3 regions of the Aeromicrobium sp. Leaf289 genome follow, and region 1 is predicted to be linked to each of the others. Evidence: predicted binding sites of a transcription regulator. Region 1 holds the regulator's gene; each other region holds the start of a gene.
What was found. Region 1 encodes HrcA, which represses chaperone genes, less so after heat shock. Its sites were predicted from a motif close to TTGGCACTCGNNNNNNNCGAGTGCCAA; they were not measured.
Positions count from the first base shown of each region.

Region 1 (7,464 bases):
CAGACCCCGAACCGGGAGGCCTACCGCTACCCCGACGAGAACGAGGTCTGGCACTCGCTGACCTGGGCCCAGACCGGCGAGCAGGTGACGGCGCTCGCGGCCGGCCTGCTGGCACTCGGCATCGGCCCGGAGGAGCGCGTGGCCATCGCGTCCGGCACCCGTGTGGAGTGGATCTTCTCCGACCTCGCCGTGCTGGCTGCCGGTGCCGCCACCACCACCGTGTACCCGACCACGATGGCCAGCGACGTCGCCTACATCCTGGCCGACTCCGACAGCCGCATCGTCTTCGCCGAGGACGACGAGCAGGTCGCCAAGCTGCGCGAGAAGCACTCCGAGCTCCCCTCCGTCACGAAGGTCGTCGTCTACGACGGCACGCCCGACGGCGACTGGGTCATCGGCTTCGACGACCTCGAGCAGCTCGGCCGCGACCACCTCGCCGCCAACCCGGACGCCGTCAAGGACCGGGTCGCGGCCATCACGCCGCAGTCGCTCGCGACGCTCATCTACACGTCCGGCACGACCGGCCGTCCGAAGGGCGTGCGTCTCCTGCACGACGGCTGGACCTACGAGGGCGCGTGCATCGCCGCAGGCGGCTACCTGACCGCCGACGACCTGCAGTTCCTCTGGCTGCCGATGGCGCACTCCTTCGGCAAGGTGCTCCTCTCGACCCAGCTGCAGATCGGCTTCGCCACGGCCATCGACGGGCGCGTGCCGAAGATCGTCGACAACCTGGCGATCGTCAAGCCGACGTTCATGGGTGCGGCGCCCCGCATCTTCGAGAAGGCCTACGGCCGCATCGTCGGCATGACCGAGGCCGAGGGCGGCGCGAAGCTCAAGATCTTCAAGTGGGCCGAGAAGGTGGGCATCGAGCACTCGCGCGCGGTGCGCGCCGGCAAGCCGATCTCGCCGGTCCTCAAGGCCAAGCACGGTGTGGCCGACAAGCTCGTGTTCTCGAAGGTGCGCGACCGCTTCGGCGGCCGCGTGCGGTTCTTCATCTCCGGTGCCGCGGCGCTCTCGCCCGACATCGCCGAGTGGTTCCACGCCGCCGGCGTCCTCATCCTCGAGGGCTACGGGCTCACCGAGAACTCCGCCGGCGCCACGGTCAACCACCCGACCGACTTCAAGCTCGGCTCGGTCGGCATCCCGATGCCCGGCAGCGAGATCCGCATCGCCGAGGACGGCGAGGTCCTCGTCAAGGGCCCGCACGTCATGCAGGGCTACCACAACCTCGACTCCGAGAGCGCCTCGTCGCTCACCGAGGACGGGTGGCTGCACACCGGCGACGAGGGCCGTCTCGACGAGGACGGCTTCCTCTACATCACGGGCCGCAAGAAGGAGCTCTTCAAGACCTCCGGCGGCAAGTACGTGGCTCCGCCGCACATCGAGGGCATCTTCAAGGGCATCAGCTCGCTGACCAGCCAGATCGTGGTGCACGGCAACGAGCGCAACTTCTGCTCCGCGCTCATCACGCTCGATCCCGACGCGGTCGCCGAGTGGGCCACGGCGCACGGCATGGAGGGCAAGTCCTACTCCGAGGTCGTCTCCTCGCCGCAGATGCACGAGGTGATCTCCGGTCAGATCGACGAGCTCAACTCCAAGATCAACCGCTGGGAGACGATCAAGAAGTTCGCCATCCTGGACCACGACCTGTCGATCGAGTCCGGCGAGATCACGCCGAGCATGAAGGTCAAGCGCAACGTGGTGGAGTCGAACTACAAGCACATCCTGGACGGCTTCTACGCTTAGTCCATGACCTCGACCGAACGGCCCGCTCCCGACACCGGGGGCGGGCCGTTCGGCGTGCCCGCGACGGCAGCCGGATTCGGTGTGTACGTCCACGTCCCGTTCTGCTCGGTTCGCTGCGGCTACTGCGACTTCAACACCTACACCGCCGACGAGCTCGGCGAGGGTGCCACCCGCGCGACGTACGCCTCCTCGGCGCTGCAGGAGGTGCGGCGCATGGCCGAGGCCGTCGGGCCCCGGCCGGTCGAGACGGTCTTCTTCGGGGGAGGCACCCCCACCCAGCTCCCCGCCGACGACCTCGTCGGCGTGCTCCGGTCGATCGACGAGCACCTCGGGCTGCGCCCGGGTGCCGAGGTGACCACGGAGGCCAACCCAGACAGCGTCACGCCGGCGTCGCTGGCACGCCTGCGCGAGGGCGGCTTCACCCGCATCTCCTTCGGGGTGCAGTCCGCCGTGCCGCACGTGCTCGCCACGCTGGACCGGACGCACGACCCCGCCCGCGTCCCCGACGCGGTGCGCTGGGCCCGGGAGGCCGGGTTCGAGCAGGTGAGCCTCGACCTCATCTACGGCACCCCGGGTGAGTCGATGGACGACTGGCGGACCAGCCTGGACCAGGCGGTCTCCCTCGAGCCCGACCACGTCAGCGCCTACGCGCTCATCGTGGAGGACGGGACGGCCTTCGCGCGCAAGGTCCGGCGCGGCGAGGTGGTCATGCCCGACGACGACGAGACCGCCGACAAGTACCTGCTCGCCGACGCGACCCTCACCGCGGCGGGCCTGGGTTGGTACGAGCTGTCGAACTGGGCCCGCGACGAGGCCGCACAGTGCCGCCACAACCTGCTGTACTGGCACGGCGCCGAGTGGTGGGGCGTCGGTCCGGGCGCGCACTCCTACGTCGACCGACGGCGCTGGTGGAACGTCAAGCATCCTGCCGCCTACGCGCAGCGATTGGCTGCGGGCGACCCGGTCGAGGCCGACGGTGAGGACATCGACGCCCCCACGGCCGCTCTCGAGCGGATCATGCTGGAGATCCGGCTGAGGTCCGGTCTGCCCGTGGCGGCGCTCGACCCCTCGGTACGGGCGCAGGTGCCGGTGCTCGCCGCGCGCGGTCTGCTCGACGTCGTGGACGAGCGTCTCGTGCTCACCCTGGAGGGCCGCCTGCTCGCCGACGCCGTGGTCCGGGACCTCACGGACTAGGACGCCCGCCCCAGTCCAAGGGACTTTCGTCATTCGGATGGCGTGACCAAAGGCACGGTCCTACGGTGCTCCTGGGAGCAAGAAACGACTCGGGGGAGTTGGCGAGGGAGCAATGCGCATCGCGCATTGGCCAGCTCTGATCAGCATGCTGGTCGGCATGGCCATCATCAGTGTGCCGACGTCTGCGGACGCGGCGCCACGCACCGTGCTGTGCACGGGATACAAGCAGTGCGCCGCCAAGGGGTACACCCACGGCGGCTACGCGTCGGTCCGGTCGCGGTCGTACTGGAACATGACGCCCGGTCGCAGCTGCACGAACTACGTCGCGTACCGACTCACCAGGAACCGACTGGTCGCGCGACCGCCCGGCACCGACGCCGCCCTCACGTGGGGCGCGGCCGCTCGGGCCGCCGGACTGCGGGTGAGCGCTTCGGCACCACGCCGTGGCGACGTGGCCTGGTGGAAGGCCGACCGAGGACTGGCCGGCAAGAAGGGGCACGTCGCCGTCGTGGAGCGGGTCCGCGCGGACGGTTCCATCGTCGTCTCCGAGGACAACATGAACCGGACCTTCATGTGGCGCACCGTGCGACGAGGCTCGGGGTGGCCGTCCGGCTTCATCCGCTACCCCACGTCGGACGGGTCGCCGTCGGGCGTCCTGGAGTCGCTCGAGGCGACGGACGGCATGGTGGCGGTGCGCGGTGCGGCGAGCGAGCCCGACCGGTGGGGGCGTCCGGTCGCCTACACGGTCGCGCTGGGGGCGCCGCTGGACCGGGCGCCGGCGGAGACCTTCACGTTCTCCTCCGCCTACTTCCGGTTCTCGTGGCGACGCACCGTCCAGGTGCGCGGCGAGCTGCGCGCCTACCTGTACGCCCACAACGCCTCAGGCACCAGGGGCACGGACGTGCTGCTCGGCGTGGCCGACCTGGAGGTGCGGGACGACGGAACCACCCGGGGCGTCGCCGTGCCACGAGCGGACTGGCTCGACGACGTGGTCGCCCCGGTGCTCGGGCCGGTGGTCGGGCCGGGCTGACGGTCCTCGTCGGTGGGCCTCGCGAGACGCCGTGCCGCTCAGGGAGCGGTGACGAAGTCGATGAGCTCCTCGACCCGGCCCAGGAACTCCGGCTCCAGGTCGGTCCACGACCGGACGCGCGAGAGGATGTGCTGCCACGCGCGAGCGATGTCGGCCTGCTCGGCGTGCGGCCAGCCGAAGGCCGCGCAGATCCCACGCTTCCACTCGATGCTGCGCGGGACCACGGGCCAGGCGTCCACGCCGAGACGACCCGGCTTCACGGCCTGCCACACGTCGACGTAGGGGTGCCCGACGACGAGCACGTGGTCGCGGTCCGAGAGCCTCGCAGCGATGCGCGACTCCTTGGACCCCGGGACGAGGTGGTCGACGAGGATGCCGAGGCGACGGTGGGGACCGGGGTCGAAGTCGTCGACGACCCCGACGAGGTCGTCGACGCCGTGCAGCATCTCCACGGCCACGCCCTCCACCCGCAGGTCGTCGCCCCACACCTTCTCGACGAGCTCGGCGTCGTGCTTGCCCTCGACGAGGATCCGGCTGGGCAGGGCGACCCGTGCACGCTGTCCGGCGACCGCACGCGACCCGGACGCGGTGCGGGCCGCGGCCTTCGGTGCCGCCGCGACCGGAGCGACGAGCACGACCGGCCGGCCCTCCAGGAGGAAGCCCGGTCCGAGCGGGAACGACTTGCGACGCAGGTGGCGGTCCTCCAGCATCACCATGCCGAGGTCGCGCTCCACGCGGACGACCTCGCCGACCCACCCCGAGGTGACCTCCTCGACCACGATGCCGAGGTCGGCAGGGGCCTCGGTGGAGCGACCGCGCGGGGGAGCCTTCCAGTCGCCGGCCAGCACGTCCTGGCCGTAGCGCCCCGGGTGCCTGGCCTCAGCCATGCAGCACCCCGAGCAGCGTCTGGTGGAAGTCCTCCAGGTCCTCGCGGGCGATGGGTCCGCTGCTGGTGAGGATGCGGGTCGACGGGCGGGTGAGCCCGACGGCGAGGTCCACGGCGGCCGGCCAGCTGGGCGTGACGGTCGACGGGACCGTGTCGAGCGGGGGGACGAGGTCGCCGAGCGCGACCACGTCGCCGTCGGGGACGACCAGCACCAGCTCGCCGCCCAGGGGGCCGTGGCCCAGGTGCACCACCTCGACGAACAGGTCGCCGAGGTCGGCGGCCCAGACCGAGCTGAGGGTGCCGCCGCGCGACTCGTGCATGAGGAAGGTGCCGTCGGAGAGGGTGACCCGACGAGGTCGGTAGGTGAGGGTACGCGTGGTGCCCGTGACCGAGACGACCTCTCCCTCGCTCCCGATTGCTCCCACCTCGTTAGACTGGCACTTGCCCTGGGTGAGTGCCAAAGCGCCACGCCGCGTCGTCGTGCCCCGTCTGCGCGCCCCGGGGCCGTCGCGACCCAGCAGGCCCGATCAGCAGAGAGGAGACCGCCGTGCCGGAGGACCGAAGACTCGCCTCTGACGACCGTCGCCTCGAGGTGCTGCGCGCCATCGTCGAGGACTACGTCGAGACCCAGGAGCCCGTGGGCTCCCGGGCGCTCGTGGAGCGGCACCAGCTCGGTGTCTCGCCGGCGACCATCCGCAACGACATGGCGGCCCTGGAGGACGAGGGCTACATCGCGCAGCCGCACACGAGCGCGGGCCGGGTGCCCACCGACAAGGGCTACCGGCTGTTCGTCGACCGGCTGTCCCAGGTGAAGGCGCTCTCGACGCCCGAGCGACGCGCCATCGAGACCTTCCTCGGGGGAGCGGTCGACGTCGACGACGTCGTGCAGCGCAGCGTCAAGGTGCTGGCCCAGCTGACCAACCAGGTCGCGATCGTGCAGTACCCGTCGCTGACCCGCTCCACCGTGCGCCACGTCGAGGTCGTCGCGCTCGAGCACGCACGCGTGCTGCTCGTGGTGATCACCAGCAGCGGCCGGGTGGAGCAGCGCGTCGTCGAGCTCGAGTCCACGCCGGGCGACGTGCTGCTGTCCGACGTGCGCTCACGCATCATGACCGCCACCATCGGGCAGCGGCTGCCCGAGGCGTCGCTGCGCCTGGCCGAGGTGATCGGCACGTTCGCCGAGACCGACCGGCCTCTCGTCACGTCGGTGGTCACCACGCTCACGCACGTGTTCTCCGACGAGCGGTCCGACGAGCGCATCGCCGTCGGCGGCACCGCCAACCTGGCGCGCTTCGGCCGCGACTTCGACTCCTCGATCCGCCCCGTCCTCGAGGCGCTCGAGGAGCAGGTCGTGCTCCTGAAGCTCCTCGGCGAGGCGACCACCGACCCCACCGTGCGCATCGGCCTCGAGACCGGTAGTGAGGGACTGGCGGGCACCGCCGTCGTCTCCTCGGCGTACGGCACCCCCGAGCAGGCGCTCGCCACGTTGGGCACGCTCGGACCCACCCGCATGGACTATCCAGGAACCATGGCCGCCGTCGGCGCGGTCGCCCGCTACGTCGGGCGACAGCTGGCGGACGGCTGAACAGGACGAGGACCAATGGCACAGGACTACTACGAGCTGCTGGGCGTGTCCCGGTCGGCGACGCCCGAGGAGCTCAAGAAGGCGTACCGCCGGCTCGCGCGCCAGCTGCACCCCGACGTGAACGACGCACCCGACGCGGCCGACCGCTTCAAGGAGGTCACCACCGCCTACGAGGTGCTCTCCGACCCGCAGAAGAAGTCGGTCTACGACCGCGGCGGCAACCCGCTCGGCGGCGGGGGCGGCGCGGGCGGCTTCGCCGGCGGCGGCTTCAGCTTCGACGACATCATGGACGCGTTCTTCGGCGGCGGGGGCAACACCCGCGGGCCGCGATCGCGCGTCCAGCGCGGGCAGGACGCCCTGCTGCGCCTGCAGGTCGACCTCGCGGAGGCCGCGTTCGGCGTCACCCACGACATCAAGGTCGACACGGCGGTCGTGTGCACGCGCTGCGACGGCAGCGGGGCCGAGGACGACTCCGAGGCCGTCACCTGCGGCACGTGCCACGGGCACGGCGAGGTGCAGCACGTGCAGCGCACGCCGCTGGGCAGCGTCCGGACCGCCCGCCCGTGCCCGACCTGCCACGGCTTCGGCTCGGTCATCCCCGACCCGTGCCACGAGTGCAACGGCGACGGCCGGGTCAGGTCGCGTCGCTCGCTGACCGTCTCGATCCCTGCCGGCGTCGACCAGGGCACCCGCATCCAGCTGGCCGGCGAGGGCGAGGTCGGCCCCGGCGGAGGACCCCCCGGCGACCTCTACATCGAGGTCGAGGTGGCCCGTCACCCCGTCTTCACCCGCAAGGGCGACCAGCTGCGCTGCCAGGTCACCCTGCCGATGACCGCTGCGGCCCTCGGCACGCACGTCGACCTGCCGACGCTCGAGGCCGACCTGGCCGACCAGGACGGGCCCGACACCGTGGGCCTGGAGGTGCCGGCCGGAACGCAGTCCGGCGAGACCCTGACGCTGCGTGGCCAGGGCGTGCCGCGGCTGCGCGGCCCCGGTCGCGGCGACCTCGTGGTCGAGATGGTC
Region 1 is NZ_LMNK01000006.1:7,471-14,934, reverse strand. Features, by position in the region: gene ASF37_RS15735 (long-chain fatty acid--CoA ligase) at 1-1,746, shown strand, start outside; gene hemW (radical SAM family heme chaperone HemW) at 1,750-2,940, shown strand; gene ASF37_RS15725 (CHAP domain-containing protein) at 3,098-3,970, shown strand; gene ASF37_RS15720 (DUF3097 domain-containing protein) at 4,009-4,857, opposite strand; gene ASF37_RS15715 (hypothetical protein) at 4,850-5,281, opposite strand; gene hrcA (heat-inducible transcriptional repressor HrcA) at 5,404-6,441, shown strand; gene dnaJ (molecular chaperone DnaJ) at 6,457-7,464, shown strand, end outside.

Region 2 (7,464 bases), on a different contig from region 1:
GGTGCCGAGGAACGCGGCCAGGGCGTCGGGCGTGAACCAGTCGTCGCGCGGACCGAGCACCACCTCGACGGTCGTGGTGCCGGGGGTCAGCAGGCTCGGGACGGGGGCGACGTCGGGCGGATCCTGGAGCGTCTCCCCGACGGCGATGTCGTCGCCGGAGGTCAGTGCCGGTGGTCCGAGCCGGCTGAGGGTGTCGGCGCTGCGCGAACCCAGGGTCGAAGGCACGTCGATGCCGCCGGCGACCGCCACGTAGCCGCGCAGGCCGTGGCCGAACGCGGCGACCGCGAGGTGCCGCCCGGCGCCCAGGCGCACGGCCCGACCGTGCTCGACCGGAGCACCGTCGACCAGCACCGGCCCGACCGCCCCCGTCACGGCGACGACGTGCTCGGACGTGGCCCGCAGCTCGAGGCCGCCTCCGAGCACCTCCAGGACGGCGGTGCCGGACGCGTCGCCCACGAGGGTCCGGGCCTGGTGGAGGGCTCGCCGGTCGAAGGCCCCCGCGGCGCCGACCCCCTGCGCGGCCAGCCCCGGTCGCCCGTCGTCCTGGACGAGCGTCAGGGGCCCGGGGTGCACGACGACCAGGCTCACGGCGAGGCCCCGGGGCCGGCGGCGCGGAAGCGGACGGTGTCGCCCGGTGCGAGCAGTGCCGCAGGGGAGCGCTCGACGTCGAAGAGCACCACGTCGGTGCGTCCGACCAGCTGCCAGCCACCGGGCGACTCCCGCGGGTAGACGCCGCTGAACCCGCCGGCCAGGGCCACGGCGCCGGCGGGAACCCGTGGCCGGGGCGTGTCCTTGCGGGGGACCGTGAGCCGCGGGTCGCCGTCGACCAGGTAGGCGAAGCCGGGGGCGAACCCGCCGAAGGCGACGGTCCAGGGTGTTGCGGTGTGCGCGCCCACCACGGCCTCGACGCTCATCTGAGTCGCCTCGGCCACGGCGTCGAGGTCGGGCCCGTCGTAGACGACGTCGACCACGTGCTCACGCGCGCCGGACGTCGACGCCGTGGGCGCCGGAGGGACGCTGCGGGCCAGCGCTCGCATCGTCGACGGTCGACCACGCAGGAGCACGGTGCGCGCCCCCAGCACGGCCTCCACGACGTCGGGGTGGTCGACCAGTGCCGCGTGGCGGCGGCGCGCCTCGTCGAGGTCGTCGCAGTCCAGGAGCACGGCGTCCTCCCCGCACGCGAGCACCCTCACACGAACGGTCCGACCTCGTGCCCGGCCTCCGCCAGGGCGGCGCGCACGGCCCGGACGAGGGCGAGCGCGTCGGGGGAGTCGCCGTGCACGCACAGCGAGTCGACCTGGCCGGCGAGGCGCAGCGCCTGGGACACGACCTCGTCGACGTCGCCCAGCACCGCGCCCGGCTGGTCACGCGGGACGAGGGTCCCGGCGGCGGTGTACGCGCGATCGGCGAAGCCCTCGGCGACGGTCGGGAGCCCCTCGGTGGCGGCGAGCCGCAGCGAGACGGCCCCGGGCAGCCCGAGGAGCGGAAGCCCGTACGGTCCCACGGCCTCGACCACGGCCGTCGCCTGCCGCTCGTCGTGCGCGACGGTGTTGTACAGCGCGCCGTGCGGCTTGACGTAGGCCACGCGGCCACCCACGGCGTCGGCCACCTCGGCGAGCAGGTCGATCTGGGCACGCAGCTCGTCGACCAGCTCGTCCGTGGCCGGCTCCTGGGGGCGTCGGCCGAAGCCCTCGCGATCGGGGTAGCCCACCTGCGCACCGATCGCGACGCCACGCTCGACCGCGCGCTCGCACGCGTCGAGCATGAGCTCCTCGCCGCCGGCGTAGGCGCCGCAGCACACGTTCGCGCTCGTGACGACGTCGAGCAGGGCCAGGTCGTCGGCCGACTCCGCGACGTCGGCGTTCAGGTCGATCCGCACGCCTCCACCCTAGGACCCGCGCGGGGTGCCGGACGGCTCAGCGGGGGAGCGGGTCCACGAGCAGGGCGACGGCCTTGTCGTCCACCCTGGTCAGCACCACGGTGGCGCGCACGGACCCCTTGAGCCGCAGGCGGCGGACCAGCTGCTCGGGCACGACGTCGACGCCGCGCTTCTTGATCGTCAGGGTGCCGACGTCGAGCGCCACGAGCGCCGCCTTGAGCTGCTTCTCGCGGTAGGGCAGCTCCTGCACCACGCGGAAGGAGCGGGCGAGCGGGTGGCGCACGTCGACGTCCGTGGTCACCCATGCGATGCGCGGGTCCACCAGCTGGCCGTCGATCCGCTCCGCCAGGCCTCCGACGAGACCGGCACGGATCACCGCGTCGTCCGGCTCGTGCAGCCAGCCTCCCAGCTCGCCGACGTCGCCGGGTGCGCCGTCGCCGGCCAGGTCGTCACCGCCGGGCAGGGCCGTGGCGCGACGCGGCGCGCGGTCGGTCAGGTCGAGGCCGGCGCCCCACAGGCACGCCTCCACCAGGTCGCCGCCGTCGCTGACCCACTGCGCCTCCACGCCGGTGGGGACCAGCGCGTGCGGGATGCCCGGGAGGGTCTTCACGACCGCGCGACCGGCCAGGTGTGTCGCCACGACCGACCACGGCGGGCTCATCGCCTCGGGGTCGAACACCCGGCCACGGTCGTCGCGGCGGGCCGGGTCGAGGAACACCACCTCGTCGTCCGTCGGGTCAACGTCGGCGGCGTCGGCGCAGAGCACCTCGCCGTCGAGGTCGAGGGCGGCCAGGTTGGCGCGGGCGATGGCGGCACGCACCGGGTCGCGCTCCACGCCCCGGACCCGCAGGCCGGCGCGGGCGAGCGCGAGCAGGTCCGAGCCGATGCCGCAGCCCAGGTCGAGTGCCGCCGTGGCACCCGTGCCGGCGAGGCGTTCGGCACGCAGCCGGGCCACCGAGCCACGGGTGGCCTGCTGCAGCGCCTCGTGGGTGAAGAACATCCGCGCCGCGTCGTCGCCCAGCTTGGTGCGCGCGAGCCCGCGCAGGTGGTTCTGCGTGACGGCCGCCGCCACCAGCTCGACGTCGTGGGCGCGGCGCAGCCGCGTGCCCAGGGCGAGGTCGGACTCGACCCCGGCCCGCTGGTGCACCTCGGCCACCAGCGCCCGTCCCTCGTCGGTCTGCAGCCGCTCGAACGTCGCCAGGTCCACGCGCCCATCCAACCAGCCGCCACGAACGGCGCTCCCTCCTCGCAGGTCGGCGGACGATCGTGCGTCCGCCGACGGCGAACACCCTTTAGCACTCAGTAGGGGTGAGTGCTAGATTCGGAACTGGCACTCGGGTACCGAGACTGCCAACCGTGCACGACCCCCGCGACGGCGTGCACACCCATCACGTTCCATCCGTCATTCCACCAACGTTGAAGGGGAGGTCGACCAGTGTCGGTCACCATCAAGCCGCTCGAGGATCGTCTCGTCATCAAGGCCGTCGAGGCCGAGCAGACCACCGCATCCGGACTCGTCATCCCGGACACCGCCCAGGAGAAGCCGCAGGAGGGTGAGGTCGTGGCCGTGGGCCCCGGTCGCATCGACGACTCCGGCAACCGCGTCCCGCTCGACGTCAACGTCGGCGACAAGGTCATCTTCAGCAAGTACGGCGGAACCGAGGTCAAGTACTCGGGCGAGGAGTTCCTCATCCTCTCCGCCCGCGACGTCCTCGCCGTCGTCTCCTGACGCGTTCTGACGCACGTGGCATCCCGGCTGGCGGCGTTGCTCGTCGCTCGGCGACCGCTCCGCTCCAAGGTCGCCGTCGCGACGGCGCCTTGCCAGTCGGGCGCCACGCACGTCAGAACCGCCTGACGTCACCCGCCGGGTCTCCCGGCGCACTCTGCCCGGCACTCGCCGGGCACCCCATCTGATCCATGCGTAGGAAGGCATCACATGCCCAAGATCCTCGAGTTCGACGAGGACGCACGCCGCGCCCTCGAGCGGGGCGTCGACGCCCTCGCGAACACCGTCAAGGTCACCCTCGGCCCCAAGGGCCGCTACGTCGTGCTCGACAAGAAGTGGGGCGCCCCCACGATCACGAACGACGGTGTCACCGTCGCCCGTGAGGTCGAGCTCGACGACCCGTTCGAGAACCTCGGAGCCCAGCTGGCCAAGGAGGTCGCCACCAAGACGAACGACGTCGCCGGTGACGGCACCACCACGGCCACCGTGCTCGCCCAGGCGATGGTCCACGAGGGCCTGCGCGCCGTGGCCGCCGGCGCCAACCCGGTCGGCCTGAAGAAGGGCATCGAGGCCGCGGTCAAGGCCGTCAGCGAGAAGCTGCACGAGATCGCCCGCGACGTCGACGACATCAAGGACATGACCGACGTCGCCACCGTCTCCTCGCGCGACGCGCACATCGGCGAGCTCATCGCCGAGGCGTTCGACAAGGTCGGCAAGGACGGCGTCATCACCGTCGAGGAGTCCAACACGCTCGGCACGCAGCTCGACTTCACCGAGGGCATGCAGTTCGACAAGGGCTACCTCTCGCCGTACATGGTCACCGACACCGAGCGCATGGAGTCCGTCCTCGACGACCCCTACGTGCTCGTCAACCAGGGCAAGATCAGCTCGGTCGCCGAGCTGCTTCCGCTCCTGGAGAAGGTCATCGGCGCGGGCAAGAGCCTGTTCATCATCGCCGAGGACGTCGAGGGCGAGGCGCTCAGCACGCTGGTCGTCAACAAGATCCGCGGCACGTTCACCTCGGTCGCCGTCAAGGCGCCCGCCTTCGGTGACCGCCGCAAGGCCATGCTGCAGGACATCGCGACGCTCACCGGCGCCACGGTCGTCACGCCCGACGTCGGGCTCAAGCTCGACCAGGTCGGCCTCGAGGTGCTCGGCACCGCCCGTCGCGTCGTCGTCACCAAGGACGACACGACGATCATCGACGGTGGCGGCGAGACCGCCGAGGTCGAGGGCCGGGTCAACCAGATCAAGGCCGAGATCGAGCTCACCGACTCCGACTGGGACCGCGAGAAGCTCCAGGAGCGTCTCGCGAAGCTGGCCGGCGGCGTGTGCGTGATCCAGGTCGGCGCGGCCACCGAGGTCGAGCTCAAGGAGAAGAAGCACCGCATCGAAGACGCCGTCTCGGCGACCCGCGCGGCCATCGAGGAGGGCATCGTCGCCGGTGGCGGCTCCGCCCTCGTCCACGCCGTCTCGGTGCTCGAGGGCGACCTCGGGCTCAGCGGCGACGAGGCCGTCGGCGTGCGCATCGTGCGCAAGGGTGCCGACGCCCCGCTGGAGTGGATCGCCCGCAACGGCGGCGTCTCCGGCGAGGTCGTCGTGTCGAAGGTCCGCGAGTCCGGTGAGGGCTACAACGCCGCCACCGACACCTACGGGGACCTCCTCGCGCAGGGCATCCTCGACCCGGTCAAGGTCACGCGCTCCGCGCTGGCCAACGCCGCGTCCATCACCGCCATGCTGCTCACCACCGAGACCCTGGTGGCCGAGAAGCCGGCCGACGACGAGGGTGACGCCCACGCCGGGCACAACCACTGAGTCGTCGCACCGACGCGCTGTCGACGGCGCCCGCCCCTTCGGGGGGTGGGCGCCGCCGTCGTTCCCGCCCGTGCTTGACGCGCCGCCGGCCAACCCGCACCGTGATCCCATGGCCACCGTCGAGGACGTCGAGCGTCTGTGCCTGGCGCTGCCGGAGGTCGCCGAGCGCACCAGCTGGGGGAACCGCGCCTGGTTCGTCGAGAAGGCGATGTTCTGCTGGGTGCGACCGTTCAGCAAGGCCGACCTGAGGCGGTTCGGCGACGACCCGGTGCCGCAGGGCGAGATCGTCGGTCTGCGCACCGAGGACCTCGCCGACCGCGACGCGATCCTCGGCGAGGGGGTGCCGGGCTTCTTCACCATCGAGCACCTGGCGAACCACCCCGGCTTCCTGGTCGAGCTCGACCTGGTGGACCCCGCCCGGCTGGAGACCGCGGTCGAGGACGCCTGGCTCGCGCGCGCACCCGCCCGCCTGGCCGAGTCCTGGCTCGCCGACCGCCCCTGACCCGTGCCGCAGATTCCCAGGTCGACCTGGGAATCTTCCGGACTGCACGGCTTTCCCTACGACTGCACGGGTAGCAACCTGTGCTTCTGCAGGTTTCCCAGGTCGACCTGGGAATCTCCCACCCTGCCCCGCGGGGTTCGGGACGTCCGCGTCCTGACCGCACGGGTGCATCCGCGCTCCGACGTCCCGTCGAGGGGCCGCGTGACGGTCGTCTCTTGCGCTCGCGACCGACTCGCCATACCGTGGGTATGGATGCGACATTCCCGATGTCACATCACCGTTGTCGAGTAGCCGAGGAGACTGCCATGACGATCACCGAGACCCGCCCCACCACCCCCGACGCCGCCGCGTTCCGTGCGGAGGTCGAGCGTGACGGCGTGCTCGAGCGGCTCCTGTCGTCGTCGGCCCAGCTGTCCTACGACCCCGAGAAGGAGGTCGACTGGGACGCGCCGCTCGACCCGCTGCACGACGGCGTGAACCCCGAGTGGTGCACGCTCTTCGGCACCGACCTGTGGGAGCGCATGACGCCGGAGCAGCGCGCCACGCTCACGCGCCACGAGGCGGCCAGCGTCGCGAGCATCGGCATCTGGTTCGAGATGCTCCTGCAGCAGATGCTGCTCGTCGACATCTACGACAAGGACTACGCGAGCAGCGAGTTCCAGTTCGCGCTCACCGAGATCGCCGACGAGTGCCGCCACTCGATCATGTTCGCCAAGGGCGCCCAGCACATCGCCGGTCGTTCCTACCTGCCCCACCCGCTGCTGCACAAGGCCGCCAAGCTGCTCAAGCTGACGGCGCGCGGCGAGGTCGCCTACACGTCGATCCTGGTGGCCGAGGAGGTCCTCGACGTCATGCAGCGTGACTGGATGCGCGGCGCCTCCGTCTCGCCCCAGGTCAAGACGATCTGCAAGATCCACGTGGTCGAGGAGTCGCGGCACATGAAGTTCGCGCGCCACGAGACCCTCGAGGCCATGAAGGGCATCTCCGAGGCCCGCCGCCGCGCCAGCGCCCTGCAGATCGCGAGCGTCGGCTACTTCATCGTCAAGAGCCTCGTCCGCCCCGAGGTGTACGCCGAGGCCGGGCTCGACGTGAAGGAGGCCGTCGAGGCGGCCAAGAACAACGAGCACCACCACGCGCTCATGCGTCTGTCGTGCGTGCACCTGATGGACTTCCTGGCCGAGGCCGGGCTGCTGACGCCGACGGCCAAGCGGCTGTACCGCCGCGTGCACATGCTCTGAGGCCGCCATGCCCTTCGCCATCACCCAGAGCTGCTGCTCCGACGCCTCCTGCGTGGAGGTGTGCCCGGTCGACTGCATCCACCCGACGCCGGGAGAGCCCGACTTCGGCACGACCGACATCCTCTACGTCGACCCTCGCTCGTGCATCGACTGCGGCGCCTGCGCCGACGCCTGCCCCGCGTCGGCGATCAAGCCGATCGAGATCCTGCGCGGCGGCGAGGCCGTGTTCGCCGAGCTGAACGCCGCCTACTACGAGCAGCGGCCCGAGCGCGAGGTCGCGAAGCAGCAGACCCACGCCCGCGTG
Region 2 is NZ_LMNK01000002.1:899,305-906,768, forward strand. Features, by position in the region: gene ASF37_RS08325 (biotin-dependent carboxyltransferase family protein) at 1-588, opposite strand, end outside; gene ASF37_RS08330 (allophanate hydrolase subunit 1) at 585-1,193, opposite strand; gene ASF37_RS08335 (LamB/YcsF family protein) at 1,190-1,879, opposite strand; gene ASF37_RS08340 (methyltransferase domain-containing protein) at 1,917-3,086, opposite strand; gene groES (co-chaperone GroES) at 3,315-3,608, shown strand; gene groL (chaperonin GroEL) at 3,816-5,420, shown strand; gene ASF37_RS08355 (MmcQ/YjbR family DNA-binding protein) at 5,530-5,922, shown strand; gene ASF37_RS08360 (diiron oxygenase) at 6,228-7,160, shown strand; gene ASF37_RS08365 (4Fe-4S binding protein) at 7,168-7,464, shown strand, end outside.
Region 2: a site for HrcA is predicted at 3,172-3,198, ahead of groES (co-chaperone GroES). Genes of this name have one in related genera too.

Region 3 (7,464 bases), on a different contig from region 1:
AGGTGGTTCGATCGCGTCACCAGGTGGGAGTTCGTCATGGTGCAGGGCACCGTCAAGTGGTTCAACGCCGACAAGGGCTACGGCTTCATCGAGGTCGAGGGCCAGGGTGACGTCTTCGTCCACTGGTCCAAGATCAAGTCCGACGGCTACAAGACGCTCGAGGACGGCCAGGCGGTCGAGCTCGAGGTGGTCGACGGCCCCAAGGGCCGTGAGGCCCAGGAGGTCGTCGGGCACTGACCCGGTGACGGGCGCCGTCGCTGCCCGTCGTGACCACGCGCACCGGACGCTCGTCGACGTCGAGCGCCCCGGTGTGACGCACCTCATCTGACACTTGCGGTGTCACATGGCGCGCTGACATACTCCCGGAATGTTCCCCGCCATCCTCGTCGCCGCAGAGCCTGCCCCCGTGGGCGGAGCGGCCCTCGACCAGGTCATCGGACTGAGCGTCGGGGCCGGCCTCGTGACCGCGGTCCTCGTCGCCATCGCCTGGGCCCACCGCACCCACCGCATCGAGTGGTTCCAGACCCTCGGTGACCGCCTGCACGAGCGCACCGGCGAGCCCGGCTGGGCGTCCATCCCCTCGCTGTTCGTGGCCAGCTCCCTCGTCGTCGCGCTGCTCGGGTTCCTGTGGGACGTGAGCCTGCACGCCGGTCGCGGACGCGACGAGGGCCCGCTCGCGAACCCCGCCCACTACCTGATCCTCTACGGGCTCTTCGCCCTGTTCATCGCCGGCATGAGCGCGATCGTGTTCCCGCGCGACGGCCAGCGTCCCGGCATCGCGTCGGTGCGGATCACCCGCAGCTGGTACGCCCCCGTCGCCGGCATCTTCATCGCCGCGTGCGGGCTCTACGCCCTCATCGGCTTCCCGCTCGACGACGTGTGGCACCGCCTGTTCGGCCAGGACGTCACGCTCTGGGGCCCGACGCACCTCATGCTGATCGGCGGCGCCGGCCTCTCGACGGCCGGCATCATCCTGCTGCACCGCGAGGCCGAGTTCTCCGAGGAGTGGAAGCGCTCGGCCGACAACCACGGCGCGCGGACGCTGCACAAGCTGACCCTCTCGATGGCGTTCGGCGGCCTCCTCATCGGCCTGTCGGTCTTCCAGGCGGAGTTCGACTTCGGCATCGCGCAGTTCCGCATGGTCTTCGCGCCGCTGATGATCGCTGCGGCCGCCGCACTGACCCTCGTGGCCGCGCGGCTGTACGCCGGTCCGGGCGCGGCCCTGTTCGCGGCGTTCTTCTTCGTCATCACGCGCGGCGTCGTCTCGTTCATCGTGGGCGACGTCTTCGGCCAGGCGTCGCACGTGTTCCCGCTCTACCTCGGCAGCGCCCTGATCATCGAGCTGCTGGCGCTCAGCCGACTGAAGGACAAGCCGCTCGTGTTCGGCGCCGTCGGCGGTCTGCTGATCGGCACGGTCGGCACCGTCATCGAGAAGTTCTGGAACGACGCCGTCTTCCAGTTCCCGTGGCCGCAGGACATCTGGCTCGAGAGCCTGGTGACCGTGGTTCCCGTGGCCCTGGGCGCCGGTCTGTGCGGCGCACTGTTCGCGATGGGCCTCGACGGCCGCCTGCCGAGCAACCGCTGGGTGGGCCGCTCGATCGTGGTCGGGTCGATCGTCGTCACGTCCGTGGCCGTCGGCAACGGGCTCAACGCCACGGTGCCCGAGAACGCCGAGGCCACGTTCGCCGTCCAGCAGGTCGGCACGGAGGCCCAGCCCGAGATCATGGTCGAGGTCACCACCACCGAGGGCCTCGTCGACGAGAACCCGACGTGGGTGCAGATCACCGCGTGGCAGGGCGGCGGCGCCGGCGTCGTCACGCAGTCGCTGAGGCGCACCGGCCCGGACTCGTGGGAGACCACCGAGCCCATGCCGATCGGCGGCACCTGGAAGACGCTGCTGCGCGTGCAGGACGGCCGCATGCTCACCGCCGCGCCGATCTTCCTGCCGGCCGACGAGGCGCTCGGGGCCGAGGAGGTCCCGGTCGAGTCGCAGATGACCCGCGAGTTCGTCCCGGAGATCGAGATCCTGCAGCGTGAGCGCGAGCTCGACACCTCGCCGTGGATGTGGGGCGTGGCGAACCTCGTGGTCCTGATCTGCAGCCTCGCGATCCTGGCCGGCATCAGCGTGGCCGTGGCGCGCGTCTCCGGGGCCATCGCCCGCGAGGGACGCCGTCGGCGCGACGAGCTGGAGCACGGCCCGGGCGGCGGCTCGGGCCTGGACCAGGGGAGCGGAGCCGGGACGGCGTGACCCCCGACCCGGCGGTCCTCGGGGTCGCCCACGGCGAGGTGCTGTGGGCGCACCACGCCGCCCTCGTCGCGATCCCCGCCTTCGTGCCGGCGATCGTGGTCGTGGGGGTGGTGCTCTACATCGCCCGCAAGGACCGCCAGGACGAGCAGCGCGAACGAGACCTGATCGACCGGGCCTTCGAGCCCGACGCCGGCGAGACCCCCGACGACGGGGAGGAGAGGAACCCGACATGAGGACGACCACGACCACGACCGCGCGGCTGACCGCCGCCCTGGTGACGACCGTGGCTGCCGGGCTGCTGCTCGCCGGGTGCGGAGACCCGGACCCGGGCACGGACGCCCCCAGTGCTGCCCCGAGCAGCGCGAGCGCGTCCCCGTCGGCCGAGGAGAGTGCCGACGTGAGTGCCGATCCTGGCGTGGTCGTCGACGTCACCATCTCCGCCGACGGCCCGACGCCGCAGGGCGAGCGGGTGGAGGTCGAGGTCGGGGAGCCGATCACGTTGAACGTCACGGCCGAGGTCGCCGACGAGGTGCACGTGCACTCCGACCCGGAGGTGAGCATCGACGTCGAGGCCGGTGACGAGACGTCGAGGACGTTCACGATCGACCGCCCCGGCCAGGTGGCGGTGGAGTCGCACGCCACCCACGCCGTGATCGTGCAGCTCGTCGTCCGGCCCTGACCCGTGCTCGATCCGTTCGTGGGAGCCGTGCTGCCGCTGCCGATGCACGGCGTCGGCGGCTCGACGGACCTGCCGATCCCGTTCCTGTACGCGATCGTCGGTGCGTCGTGGGCGCTCACCATCTCCTTCGCCGTGCTGGCGTTCGCGTGGAAGGAGCCGCGCCTCCAGCCGCCGGCCGGGCACGTCGTCCCCGACGAGCCGTCGCGGCGGCCGTGGCTCGCGGTGCTGGGCGCGCTGCTCGCCGCCTGGTTCCTGGGTGCCCTGTTCCTCGGCCCCGACGACGCGACGAACCCGGGCATCGCCGCCTTCTACATCCTCGTGTGGGTGGGGCTGGTGCCGTTGGCGCTGCTCGCCGGGCACGTGTGGAAGGACCTGTCGCCGTGGCGGTCGCTGCAGTGGCTGGTGGGTCGCGCGACCGGTCGTCCGGAGGGCTTCGTGGCCTACCGCGACGTCTGGGGCTACTGGCCGGCGGCGGTGGGGCTGTTCGCCTTCGTGTGGCTCGAGCTGGTCTCGCCCGACGCCGGCGACGTCGTCACGGTGCGCACCTGGGTGGCCACCTACGTGGTCGTCACGGTGCTGGGCGGTGTGCTGTTCGGCCCGCGCTGGTTCGACCGCGCCGACCCGTTCGACGTCTACAGCGCCTTCGTGGCTCGCCTCGCCCCGCTCGTGCGTGACCGCAGGTTCGACCCGCACGACCCGTTGCGCTCTCTGCCGCTGCTGCCCGTCGCGCCCGGCCTGGTGGCCGCGATCGCGGTGCTGCTGGGGTCCACGGCCTTCGACAGCTTCTCGGCGTCCGAGCGGTGGCAGTCGGGCTCGCACTCCACGCTCACGACGTCACTGGTGCTGCTGCTGTTCTGCGTCGTGGTCGGCGTGGCGTTCGTCGCGGCGTCGGTGGCCACGGGCGGGGTCACGCCACACGAGCGCCGGGCGCTGCCCGGACTGATGGCGCACTCGCTGGTGCCGATCGTCGTGGGCTACATCTTCGCCCACTACCTGACCTACCTGCTCGAGCGCGGCCAGGCCGCGGCGATCGACCTGCTCCAGCTCCTGGGGGTCGGCAACGGGCTGGAGGTCTCGTACTTCCTGTCCGAGCACCCGGACGTGCTGGCCGTCTACAAGGTCGGGTTCGTGGTGGCCGGGCACGTCGTGGCCGTCGTCGCGGCGCACGACCGGGCACTCGCGCTGCTGCCGCGTGCGCACCGGCTCACCGGCCAGCTCGCCATGCTCGTGCTCATGGTCGGCTACACGTTCACCGGCATCTACCTGCTCCTCTCGGTCTAGGCTCGACGGATGGAGCCGACGGTCGCGGGAGAGGTGCTGACGACGCACCCGGTGGCCGTGCTGGCCATCCCCGCGTTCATCCCGGTCGTGGTGATCGTCGCGACGGTCCTGTGGATCGCCCGCAAGGACCGGCTGGCGGAGGCCGCGGAGCACGAGGCCGGCGACCCCGTCGCTCCGGTCCTGCCCGTGCCGGTCCCCGTGGCCGCCGTCGATCCCACTCGCGGTGAGACCCGCGGCCGGCCCTGGCGCGACCGCCTCCCCCGCCTCGTCATCGGCGACGAGGACTGACCGGTCGTCCCGCGGGGCGGACTGGCACTCTCGGGACCCGATTGCCAGTCGTTGGTTAGCACTCCTATAGTGAGAGTGCTAGACATCAGACCGGCCCGGTGAGGGTCACGGCCGCAGCGGGAAGGGTTCGCCGCGGCGCAGGGCTCGTCCGTCGCGGGCACCGACCGGTCACACCCACCACGTCGAACCGGAGAGTTCCACATGGCCAAGACCATTGCGTTCAACGAAGAGGCCCGTCGCGGTCTCGAGCGCGGCATGAACCAGCTTGCCGACGCAGTCAAGGTGACGCTCGGCCCCAAGGGTCGCAACGTCGTGCTCGAGAAGAAGTGGGGCGCGCCCACGATCACCAACGACGGTGTCTCCATCGCCAAGGAGATCGAGCTCGAGGACCCCTACGAGAAGATCGGCGCCGAGCTCGTCAAGGAGGTCGCCAAGAAGACCGACGACGTCGCCGGTGACGGCACCACCACGGCCACCGTGCTGGCCCAGGCGCTCGTGCGCGAGGGTCTGCGCAACGTGGCCGCCGGCGCCAACCCGATGGGCCTGAAGAAGGGCATCGAGGCCGCCGTCGAGGCCATCAGCAGCCAGCTGCTGGGCATGGCCAAGGACGTCGAGACCAAGGAGCAGATCGCCTCCACCGCGTCCATCTCGGCCGCTGACCCCACGGTCGGCGAGATCATCGCCGAGGCCATGGACAAGGTCGGCAAGGAGGGCGTCATCACGGTCGAGGAGTCGAACACGTTCGGCCTCGACCTCGAGCTCACCGAGGGCATGCGCTTCGACAAGGGTCACCTGTCGGGCTACTTCGTCACCGACCCCGAGCGCATGGAGACGGTCCTCGAGGACCCCTACATCCTCATCGTCAACAGCAAGATCAGCTCGGTCAAGGACTTCGTCCCGGTGCTCGAGAAGGTCATGCAGTCGGGCAAGCCGCTCGCGATCATCGCCGAGGACGTCGAGGGCGAGGCCCTGGCCACCCTGATCGTCAACAAGATGCGCGGCACCTTCAAGTCGGTCGCCATCAAGGCCCCCGGCTTCGGTGACCGCCGCAAGGCCATGCTGGCCGACATCGCCATCCTCACCGGTGGCGAGGTCATCAGCGAGGAGGTCGGCCTCAAGCTCGAGAACGCCGACATCTCGCTGCTCGGCACGGCCCGCAAGGTCGTCACGACCAAGGACGAGACCACGATCGTCGAGGGTGGCGGCTCGCAGGACCAGATCGCCGGACGGGTCAACCAGATCCGCGCCGAGATCGAGAACAGCGACTCCGACTACGACCGCGAGAAGCTCCAGGAGCGCCTCGCGAAGCTGGCCGGCGGCGTGGCCGTCATCAAGGTCGGCGCGGCCACGGAGGTCGAGCTCAAGGAGCGCAAGCACCGCATCGAGGACGCCGTGCGCAACGCCAAGGCGGCCGTCGAGGAGGGCATCGTCGCCGGTGGCGGCGTGGCGCTCGTCCAGGCCACCAAGGCCGCGTTCGAGAAGCTCGAGCTCGAGGGTGACGAGGCCACGGGTGCCAACATCGTGCGCACCGCCGCGTCGGCCCCGCTGAAGCAGATCGCGATCAACGCCGGCCTCGAGGGCGGCGTCGTGGCGGAGAAGGTCGCCGGCCTCGACGCCGGTCACGGCCTGAACGCCGCCACGGGCGAGTACGTCGACCTCATCGCCGCGGGCATCATCGACCCGGCCAAGGTCACGCGCTCCGCGCTGCAGAACGCCGCGTCCATCGCGGCGCTGTTCCTCACCACCGAGGCCGTCGTGGCCGACAAGCCGGAGCCGGCTGCCGCCGGTGGCGGCGCGCCGGACATGGGCGACATGGGCGGCATGGGCTTCTGAGCCCCCACCCGCACCACCCCTGACGAGGGCCCCGACCACCGCGAGGTGGTCGGGGCCCTCGCACGTGCGGCGGGTCGTGTCGGCGGGGCGTGGCAGGCTGCTCCGCGTGGCACGTGCACCGGTACCCGAGGCGTTGCTGGCGCAGGTGGCCGCCGTCCTCGACGACCTGCCCGAGACGCGCCGCGAGCGAGCCTGGACGGGGACCCGATGGGTGGTGCGAGGACACAACGTCGCCCACGTGTTCGGGGGTGAGGACGGCCTCGTGCGGGTCACCTTCCGGGCGCCGATGGACGAGGTGGCCGCCTTCGAGCACCTCGGCCACCCCTACTTCCGCGTCGGGCGCAGCGGCGACGTGGTGGGGCTGGTGCTCGACGACGGTCCCGGCGTCGAGCCGGCGGAGCTGCGCGAGCTGCTCACGGAGTCGTACTGCGTGCAGGCCCCGCAGGAGCTCGTAGCGCAGGTCGAGCGTCCCGCGCACTGAGGTCGGCGCGGCTGGCAGGATGCACGGGTGACCACGACGCCGACGCAGGACGCGATGGGCCCGGGCATGGACCCCGGCCACCGAGAGCGTCTGCGCGCGGCCGGGGCCGAGGCCGGCGCGATCGACGCCCTCACCTGGCACCGTGCGACCGAGGGTGTCCCGCAGTGGTGGCACGACTGCGACAACGCCCTCTACCTCGCCGAGGGCGCCTGCCTGCCGGAGAAGGTCCTCGCCCAGCTGACGCTGTTCCCCGTCCGCGACGTCGTGATCGCCGTCGGGTCCGCCCTGCGCACCGTGTCGACCCTGCTCGTCGGCGGCGACGAGGCCACCGTGTTCGTCGACGCCGGCTGCGAGATCACCGCCGGCGAGCTGTTCTGCGGCGGCGGGTCCAGCATCGTGCTGCACGGCCCGCTCATCGCCACGCGGTGCGCCGTGGTCGACGCCCGCAACGGGGGGAGCATCGTGGCCGGCCCCGAGCAGCTGTGGGCCTCCGACGTGTACGTCGCGACGGACGACATGCACCGGCTCGAGGACCGCGTCACGGGCGAGCGGATCAACCCGTTCGGCGCCGACATCCGCCTCGGCCGGCACGTGTGGCTGTGCAAGGACGCCGTGGTGACCGGTCACGCCGACGTCGGCGACGGCGCCGTCGTG
Region 3 is NZ_LMNK01000002.1:887,551-895,014, forward strand. Features, by position in the region: gene ASF37_RS08260 (cold shock domain-containing protein) at 37-237, shown strand; gene ASF37_RS08265 (hypothetical protein) at 368-2,248, shown strand; gene ASF37_RS08270 (hypothetical protein) at 2,245-2,481, shown strand; gene ASF37_RS08275 (hypothetical protein) at 2,478-2,927, shown strand; gene ASF37_RS08280 (hypothetical protein) at 2,946-4,208, shown strand; gene ASF37_RS08285 (hypothetical protein) at 4,218-4,496, shown strand; gene groL (chaperonin GroEL) at 4,698-6,329, shown strand; gene ASF37_RS08295 (MmcQ/YjbR family DNA-binding protein) at 6,436-6,810, shown strand; gene ASF37_RS08300 (hypothetical protein) at 6,838-7,464, shown strand, end outside.
Region 3: a site for HrcA is predicted at 4,552-4,578, ahead of groL (chaperonin GroEL). Genes of this name have one in related genera too.